2 regions of the Streptomyces sp. NBC_00178 genome follow, and region 2 is predicted to be linked to the other one. Evidence: predicted binding sites of a transcription regulator. Region 2 holds the regulator's gene; the other holds the start of a gene.

Region 1 (4,412 bases), 1.4 Mb from region 2:
CGGTGCGGATCCGCTCAGCGCCGATCTTCCGGCGCAGCGCCTTGATGTGGCTGTCGACCGTGCGCGTCCCGGAGGCGTCCGCCCAGTCCCAGACCTCGGCCAGCAGCTGCTCCCGGGAGAGCACCGCACGCGGGGTGTTGGCCAGGCAGACCAGCAGGTCGAACTCGGTCGGCGTGAGGTGGACGTCGTCGGCGCGCACCCGGACGCGGCGCTGCGCGTGGTCGATCTCCAGCTCACCCAGGCGCAGGATGCCGCTGCGGGGCGTCACCGCGGCCAGGGCGGCCCGCTCGACCCGGCGCAGCAGGACGTGGACCCGCGCAGCCAGCTCCCGCATGGAGAACGGCTTGGTCATGTAGTCGTCGGCGCCGACCCCGAGCCCGACCAGCATGTCGGTCTCGTCGTCGCGCGCGGTCAGCATCAGCACCGGCACGGGGCGCTGGGCCTGCACGCGGCGGCAGACCTCCAGGCCGTCGAAGCCGGGAAGCATGATGTCGAGCACCATCAGGTCGGGCTGCCACGCCTCGGCCGCGTCCACGGCCGCGGGCCCGTCCAGCGCGGTCTGCACCAGGAAGCCCTCGGCCCGCAGACGGGCGGAGATGGCGTCGACGATCGTCGGGTCGTCCTCGACCACCAGCACCCGGCGCTGAGCCCCGGGGGTGGCCGCGACGCCGTTGTGGGTGGTGTGTGTCTGTTCCATCGCCCCGCCCCTGCCCGTTCTCGCGGAGGCCATTCCCCCGGAGGCACGGTTATCGCTTGTGGATGTCGTCGGTGATCCCTTGTGCCGGACAGAGCGTAAAGGCAGAAGAGGCCTCCCGGCTACGCAGGGTGTTGTCCGTCGTGAAGGTGTTACCCACGGAAAGGGTGTGGATCACCGGCCTCACCGCGTACGTCCCTTGGCGGGGCGGGGCCGCGTATACCGGGAGGGGGTTCACTCGCCCCGGAGTGCGAGATGGACCACGTCCGGCACACCTCGGGCAACGGCTACTTCTTCGGTCGTTACGGCGTGGAATCCGGCATTCCGCAATGCCGGCCCGAACTCCGCGGACGGCTGCGCGGACCACACGGCGAGCACTCCACCGGGGTTCAGACGCGCTCGGCACGCTGCCAGGCCCGTCGGCGAATAGAGGTTTCCGTTGTCCTCGGTGACGGTCCAGTCGGGGCCGTTGTCGATGTCCAGGCACAGTGCGTCGTAACGCTCCGTGGCCGTGCGGAGGTGGGCGATCAGGTCCGTGCGCAGGATCTCCGTACGCGGGTCGGCGAGCGCCGCGCCGGAGATCCGGCCGAGCGGCCCGTCCCGGTGCCAGTCCACGACCGCCTGTTCCCGCTCGACGACCGTGATCCTTCCCCAGCGGGGTTCGGCAGCGGCCCGCACCAGGGAGAAGCCGACACCGAGCCCGCCGATCAGGACCGACGGGGCGGGCCGGTCCGCGGGCAGGGCGGCGAGCGCCGCGTCGACGAGGAGGCGCTCGGAGCGTCCGTCCGAGGTGTCCATCAGGAAGCAGCCGTTCGCGATGATCTCGAAGTCCTCGCCGCGCTCGCGCAGGACGACTTCACCGAACGGTCCGTCCCGGCGGTCGAGCACGACGGGGCGGGGCGTGTCTGTGGTGGACATGTGTGCGGGTCTCCGTTTCTCCGGCAGGCGGCGGCCGGCCGCCGATTCTCCCCGCCGCGACGCCTCCGGACCACCGGATTCCCGCCGCCTCACTCCTGTGCCAGGTGCGCCCTCACCCTCCGCGGACCTCTCGTGCGGCGGCACTTCGGGGTGCGGGGAATGGCGACGGCCCGGGAAGTGCTGCTGTGGAGACGGGGACCGGTGCCGCGGGGGGAGTGGCGCCGTATGCGGCCGGCCGGGGTTCCGGCGGGAGCATCCGGTCTTCACCGGTTCTCCGCAGGCGGGACGGGCTCCGAGGAGTGATCGCCCAGAGCGAACAGGGCGGGGGGAACATTCCCGGGCTCACAAGCATTGAGTGCACATAGCTCAACTTGGCTGCCGAAGGGAAGATCATGACTGCTGAGTCCAAGTCCGAGGCGTTCGCGCCGGTCGACCTGCCCGTGCTGCCGCTCGACGACGAGGTCGTACTGCCCGGCATGGTGGTGCCGCTCGACCTGTCGGAGGCGGAGGTACGCGCCGCCGTGGAGGCCGCGCAGGCCGTCGCCCGGGCCGGCAGCGGAAAGCCCCAGGTGCTGCTCGTGCCGCGCATCGACGGCAACTACACCGGGATCGGCGTCGTCGGCACCGTCGAGCAGGTCGGCCGCCTGGCCGACGGCGACCCCGGGGCGATCATCAGGGCCCGCCACCGCGTGCGCATCGGCGCCGGTACGAGCGGGCCCGGGAACGCGCTGTGGGTGGAGGGCACCCGGATCGACGTGTCCGCACCCGACCCCCTGCCCGGATCCGCCGCCGAGCTGGCCAAGGAGTACAAGGCCCTCGCCACCAGCTGGCTGAAGAAGCGCGGCGCCTGGCAGGTCGTGGACCGGGTGGAGCAGATCGAGGACATCTCCGCGCTCGCGGACAACTCCGGTTACTCGCCCTTCCTCACCATCACCCAGAAGGTCCGGATGCTGGAGACCGCGGACCCGGTCGCCCGGCTGAAGCTCGCCATCCAGTGGCTCGGCGAGCACCTGGCCGAGCAGGACGTCGCCGAATCCATCGCCAAGGACGTCCAGGAGGGCGTCGACAAGCAGCAGCGGGAGTTCCTGCTGCGGCGCCAGCTCGACGCCGTGCGCAAGGAGCTCTCGGAGCTCAACGGCGAGTCCGGCGCCGACGAGTCCGACGACTACCGTGCCCGCGTCGAGTCCGCCGACCTGCCGGAGCACGTCCGCGAGGCCGCGCTCAAGGAGGTCGAGAAGCTGGAGCGCTCCTCCGACCAGAGCCCCGAGGGCTCCTGGATCCGGACCTGGCTGGACACGGTCCTGGAACTCCCGTGGACCGAGCGGACCGAGGACGCCTACGACATCAAGGGCGCCCAGGAGGTCCTGGACGCCGAGCACGCGGGCCTGCAGGACGTGAAGGAGCGCATCACCGAGTACCTCGCGGTGCGCAAGCGGCGCGCCGACCGGGGACTGGGCGTGGTCGGAGGCCGCCGGGGCGGTGCGGTGCTGGCGCTCGTCGGCCCGCCCGGAGTCGGCAAGACCTCCCTCGGCGAGAGCGTCGCGCACGCCATGGGACGCAAGTTCGTCCGGGTCGCCCTCGGCGGCGTCCGGGACGAGGCGGAGATCCGCGGTCACCGGCGTACGTACGTCGGCGCGCTGCCGGGCCGCATCGTGCGCGCCATCAAGGAGGCCGGGTCGATGAACCCGGTCGTCCTGCTCGACGAGATCGACAAGGTCGGCTCGGACTTCCGGGGCGACCCGGCCGCCGCCCTGCTCGAAGTGCTCGACCCGGCACAGAACCACACGTTCCGCGACCACTACCTGGAGGTCGAACTCGACCTGAGCGACGTGGTCTTCCTGGCGACGGCCAACGTCCTCGAAGCCATCCCCGAGGCCCTGCTCGACCGCATGGAGCTGGTCAGGCTGGACGGCTACACCGAGGACGAGAAGGTCGTCATCGCACGCGACCACCTCCTCCCGCGCCAGCTGGAGCGGGCGGGCCTGGAGACGGGCGAGGTCACGCTCGACGAGTCGGCCCTGCGCAAGCTGGCCGGCGAGTACACGCGGGAAGCCGGAGTCCGGAACCTGGAGCGCTCCGTCGCCCGGCTGCTGCGCAAGGTGGCGGCCCAGCACGAGCTGGGGGACCGGGAACTGCCGTTCACGGTGTCCGAGCAGGACCTGCGGGGTCTGATCGGCCGGCCGCACCACGTGCCGGAGTCCGCGCAGGACCCCGCCGAGCGCCGTACCGCGGTGCCGGGCGTGGCGACCGGGCTCGCCGTCACCGGGGCGGGAGGGGACGTGCTCTTCGTCGAGGCGTCGCTCGCCGACCCGGAGACCGGGGCGTCCGGACTGACCCTGACGGGCCAGCTCGGCGACGTGATGAAGGAGTCCGCCCAGATCGCGCTGAGCTTCCTGCGCTCGCACGGCGCGGAACTGGAACTCCCCGTCGCGGACCTCAAGGACCGGGGGGCGCACATCCACTTCCCGGCGGGCGCGGTCCCGAAGGACGGTCCGAGTGCCGGCATCACCATGACGACCGCGCTGGCGTCCCTGCTCTCGGGGCGTCTGGTCCGGACCGACGTGGCGATGACCGGTGAGGTGTCGCTGACCGGGCGGGTGCTGCCGATCGGCGGGCTGAAGCAGAAGCTGCTGGCGGCCCACCGGGCCGGGATCACCACCGTGGTGATCCCCAAGAGGAACGAGGCCGACCTGGACGACGTCCCGGCCGAGGTCCTCGACACCCTGGAGGTCCACCCGGTGACCGACGTCCGCCAGGTCCTGGAGATCGCGCTCGTCCCGGCCACGGCCAGGGCGGGGAC
Region 2 (4,412 bases):
CGTACGCGCCGGACGTCACCGAGACGACCTGCGTGGCGATCCTGCAGCCCGGGTACCGCATCGGGGAGCGCACCATCCGCCCCGCGCGGGTGGCCGTGGCCGAACCGCAGCCGGGCGCCACGCCCGGGGCGGCGAAGGAAGAGAAGTCAGACGACGAGGAGAGCGGTGGCACCGAGGAGGTCTGACATCGTGTCCGACCACTGCGGTGAACACCGACGGGGCGTGCGGCCGGCCGAGGGGCCGGCCGCACGGCCTGTCGTCCGGAAGGAGGGACGTCGATGAGCACGAAGGACTTCGTCGAGAAGGACTACTACAAGGTCCTCGGCGTCCCGAAGGACGCCACCGACGCCGAGGTGAAGAAGGCGTACCGGAAGCTGGCGCGGGAGTTCCACCCCGACGCCAACAAGGGTGACGCCAAGGCCGAGGAGCGTTTCAAGCAGATCTCCGAGGCGAACGACGTCCTCGGCGACCCGAAGAAGCGCAAGGAGTACGACGAGGCGCGCGCCCTCTTCGGCAACGGAGGCTTCCGGGCCGGTCCCGGAGGCGCGGGCGGCAACTTCAACTTCGACCTGGGCGACCTCTTCGGAGGCGCGCCGGGTGGCGGACAGGCGGGTGCCGGAGCCGGCGGGTTCGGTGGCGGCGGCGGCCTGGGCGACGTCTTCGGCGGGCTGTTCAACCGGGGCGGCGGGGGCACGCGTGTCCAGCCGCGCCGCGGACAGGACATCGAGTCCGAGGTGACGCTGAGCTTCACCGAGGCGGTCGACGGGGCCACGGTCCCGCTGCGGATGTCCAGCCAGGCGCCCTGCAAGGCGTGTTCGGGCACCGGCGACAAGAACGGCACCCCGAGGGTCTGCCCCACCTGTGTCGGCACCGGTCAGGTGTCGCGCGGGACGGGCGGCGGGTTCTCGCTGACCGATCCCTGCGTGGACTGCAAGGGCCGTGGCCTCATCGCCCAGGACCCCTGCGACGTCTGCAAGGGCAGCGGCCGGGCCAAGTCCGCCCGCACGATGCAGGTCCGCATCCCCGCGGGCGTGCTGGACGGCCAGCGGATCCGGCTGCGCGGCAAGGGCAGCCCGGGTGAGCGGGGCGGGCCGGCCGGCGACCTGTACGTCGTCGTCCACGTCGACGCCCACCCGGTGTTCGGCCGCAAGGGCGACAACCTCACGATCACCGTGCCCGTCACCTACCCGGAGGCGGCGCTCGGCGGCGAGGTGAAGGTGCCCACCCTCGGCGGGCCCCCGGTCACCCTGAAACTCCCGGCCGGCACGCCGAACGGGCGTACCATGCGGGCCCGTGGCAAGGGCGCCGTGCGCAAGGACGGCACCCGTGGCGACCTCCTGGTCACCGTCGAGGTGTCCGTGCCCACGGAGCTCGGCACCGAGGCGCAGGACGCGCTGGAGGCGTACCGGAAGGCGACCGCGGGGGAGGACCCGCGGGCGGAGCTGTTCCAGGCTGCGAAGGGAGCTTGAGATGGACGGTCGTCGACGTAATCCGTACCAGCTGACCGACGAATCACCGGTGTACGTGATCTCGATCGCGGCGCAGCTCTCGGGTCTGCACCCGCAGACGCTGCGCCAGTACGACCGTCTGGGTCTGGTCTCTCCCGACCGCACGGCCGGGCGCGGGCGGCGCTATTCGGCCCGCGACATCGAACTGCTCCGGACCGTGCAGCAGTTGTCGCAGGACGAGGGCATCAACCTCGCCGGCATCAAGCGCATCATCGAGCTGGAGAACCAGGTCGCGGCGCTCCAGCAGCGCGTCGCCGAGCTCTCGGCGGCGGTGGACGGCGCGGCCGTGGCCATGCAGCAGCGCGAGGCCCAGGTGCACGCCTCCTACCGGCGTGACCTCGTGCCGTACCAGGACGTCCAGCAGAGCGGTGCGCTGGTGGTGTGGCGGCCCAAGCGGCCGAAGGACTGAGCAGGCCGTGAAGGGGCCCGCCGGGGAGTTCGAGGACCTCCCGGGCGGGCCCCTTCGCGTGTGCCGTGAGGGGCGCCGTCCGGCCCCCGTGACGCGTCGTGGGCCCGGACGCCGGGGTGTCCGGGGAGGGCGGGCCGTCAGGAGTCCTCGTCCAGGATTCCCGACCGAGCGATCAGGTAGCCCAGCTGGGCGCGGCTCGTGCTGCCGAGCGTGGCGGACAGCTTGGCGACGTGGGCCCGGCAGGTGCGGACGTTCATGCCGAGGCGGCGGGCGATCGAGTCGTCCACGTGTCCCTCGACGAGGAGTTGGGCTATGGAGCGCTGGACACCGCTGATGCCCTTGGTCGGCGGGTCGTAACCGACCTCCCCGAGCAGCGGTGACGCGCGGCTCCACAGCTGTTCGAAGACCTTGACCAGGTAGTTCACGAGCCCGGGGTGACGGAGTTCGAGGGCGACCTGGTCGTCGTTCTGCGCGGGGATGAAGGCCACGGTCCGGTCGAAGACGAGGAGGCGCTCGATGAGTTCCTCCAGGGTGCGGATCTCCACCTTGTCCTGGGCGAGGCGCGCGGCGTAGGCGAGTGTGCCCTGGCTGTGCCGGACGGTGTGCTGGTACAGCGTGCGCATGCTGACGCCGCGGTTCACGACCGACAGGGCGCGTTCCAGCCCCTCGCTGAGGCGGTCCTCGCCCCGGTCGCCGCCGGGCTGGACGGTGAGCACCTCCGTGCGGCACTCGGCGGTCGCGAGGTCGAGCGCCGCGTTGATCCTGTTGCCGCCCTCCAGCACCGTGATGGCGTGGGTGGTCGGCGGGTCCTGGGCGCTGATGTCCATGAACGGTTCGAAGGACTCCGCGAGCTCGACGGAGCGGCGTCGGCGTTCCTTGATCTCCCGTTCCAGAGGATGCAGACGCTGGGCCAGCGCGGCGGAGGGAGGGACGGGCCTGAGCCACGTCGTGTCGTCCGGATCGGGGTGCAGGAGCGCGAAGTCCATCAGGCAGGGGGCGGGGTCGACCTCGGCGCGCGAAATCCGGCCGGAACGCAGGGCGCTGGCGTAGAGGCGCTTTCCCTCCTCGCACAGGTCGGTGACCCCGTGAGGATGTATCCCTATTGTGCTGCTTGTGGTCATATCTCCACCCCCCATGTTCCTGAACATGCAGGAACATGATGCATCGTCCCAGTGGCGTTGTGGGGTCCTGGTGAGACATCGTCGTGGATGCGGGGGAGAGGAATCCACAAGTGAGGACGAAGCCGACTATGGATAAGCGAATGCTTCGCTCGGTGCTTGCCGCCGCTTTCGTCGCGGCCCTGGGCCTTGGCGTGGCGGGCGGGGCGGCAGGATCCGGCGAGATCAGCTGGTCGGAGCGGGCGGCGGCGCCCGGCGAGATCAGCTGGTCCGTACAGGCGGGGTCGGCGCCCGGCGAGATCAGCTGGGGCATGCCGGCCGACGGCGAGATCAGCTGGTCCGTGCAGGCGGCAGGCGCGCCCGGTGAGATCAGCTGGGGTACGCCCGCGGCGGTCCCGGGCGAGATCAGCTGGAGCACTCCGAAGGGTGCGGCAGGCGCATGACCACGCCTCCGGACGACCGAACCTTCCGGCGGGAGATGGCTACGGCATACCGCTCAGGGTGGCATTTCATCGATCTGCTCACGGCGCTCACCCGCCCGGGGGATTCGTTGATGGTCACCCTGTTCGGAGAGCCGGTCGTCGTGGTGATGGAGGCGGACGACGAAATCCGCGCCTATCGCTGTCTCCGCCGGCCGCGCGGTGCCCCACAGCCCGTTCGCTGCGCCGTGCGGTACGGCATGATTTTCGTCAATCTTGATCAGCGGGACCACGAGCTGTTCGAACCAGAGACCATTTCCGCCACCCCCCGCAGTGCCTGAACGATTCCCCCGTCGTTCCAAATCGTTCCGGCACTTCCCCCACACAACGGCGCCATCGTGACCTGAACACGATGGCGCCGTTGTGCTGTCCGGAATGATTCCGGGTGGAAAGGAAGAACGAGGCGTCGAATTCCTCAGAATTCCTCGGAATTTCTCGGAATTCCTCAGCCCTTTCCGAGCGCCCTGTCCACGGCGATCTCGATGACGATCCGCTCGGGGTTGTGCCGCGGGGTGCGCTCGTACCGTTCCGCGTAGCGCCGCACGGCGTCCCGCACCTCGTCGGGGTCCGTCCTGACCACAGCGGTGCCCTCCAGCGTCGCCCAGCGGCGTCCCTCGATCTGGCAGACCGCCACCCGTGCGCCCTCCGGTCCGGCGGCGAGGACGTTCGCGGCCTTCCGCGTGCCGCGGCCGGTGATGACGCGGGCGGTCCGGGTCTCCGGGTCGTACGTCACGCCGACCGGCACCACGTGCGGTGTGCCGTCAGGGCGGAGCGTGGTCAGGGTGCACACGTGGCGCTCCCGCCAGAAGGCGAGGTACTCGGGGCCGGGGTTGCGTACGTCAGGCATGGGTTCAGCCTAGAGACATCGGGGATTCGCGCCCGGGCGGGGCGCATCCTC

Evidence for each region. Region 2 encodes HspR, which represses chaperone genes until heat shock. Its sites were predicted from a motif close to TTGAGNNNNNNNNNCTCAA; they were not measured.
Region 1: a site for HspR is predicted at 1,964-1,982, ahead of lon (endopeptidase La). Genes of this name have one in related genera too.

What each region holds. Positions count from the first base shown of each region.
Region 1 is NZ_CP108143.1:4,938,221-4,942,632, forward strand. Features, by position in the region: gene OHT61_RS21820 (response regulator transcription factor) at 1-697, opposite strand, end outside; gene OHT61_RS21825 (spermidine synthase) at 929-1,612, opposite strand; gene lon (endopeptidase La) at 2,005-4,412, shown strand, end outside.
Region 2 is NZ_CP108143.1:3,567,662-3,572,073, reverse strand. Features, by position in the region: gene grpE (nucleotide exchange factor GrpE) at 1-185, shown strand, start outside; gene dnaJ (molecular chaperone DnaJ) at 279-1,469, shown strand; gene OHT61_RS15395 (heat shock protein transcriptional repressor HspR) at 1,471-1,917, shown strand; gene OHT61_RS15390 (helix-turn-helix transcriptional regulator) at 2,055-3,038, opposite strand; gene OHT61_RS15385 (hypothetical protein) at 3,179-3,478, shown strand; gene OHT61_RS15380 ((2Fe-2S)-binding protein) at 3,475-3,795, shown strand; gene OHT61_RS15375 (pyridoxamine 5'-phosphate oxidase family protein) at 3,960-4,361, opposite strand.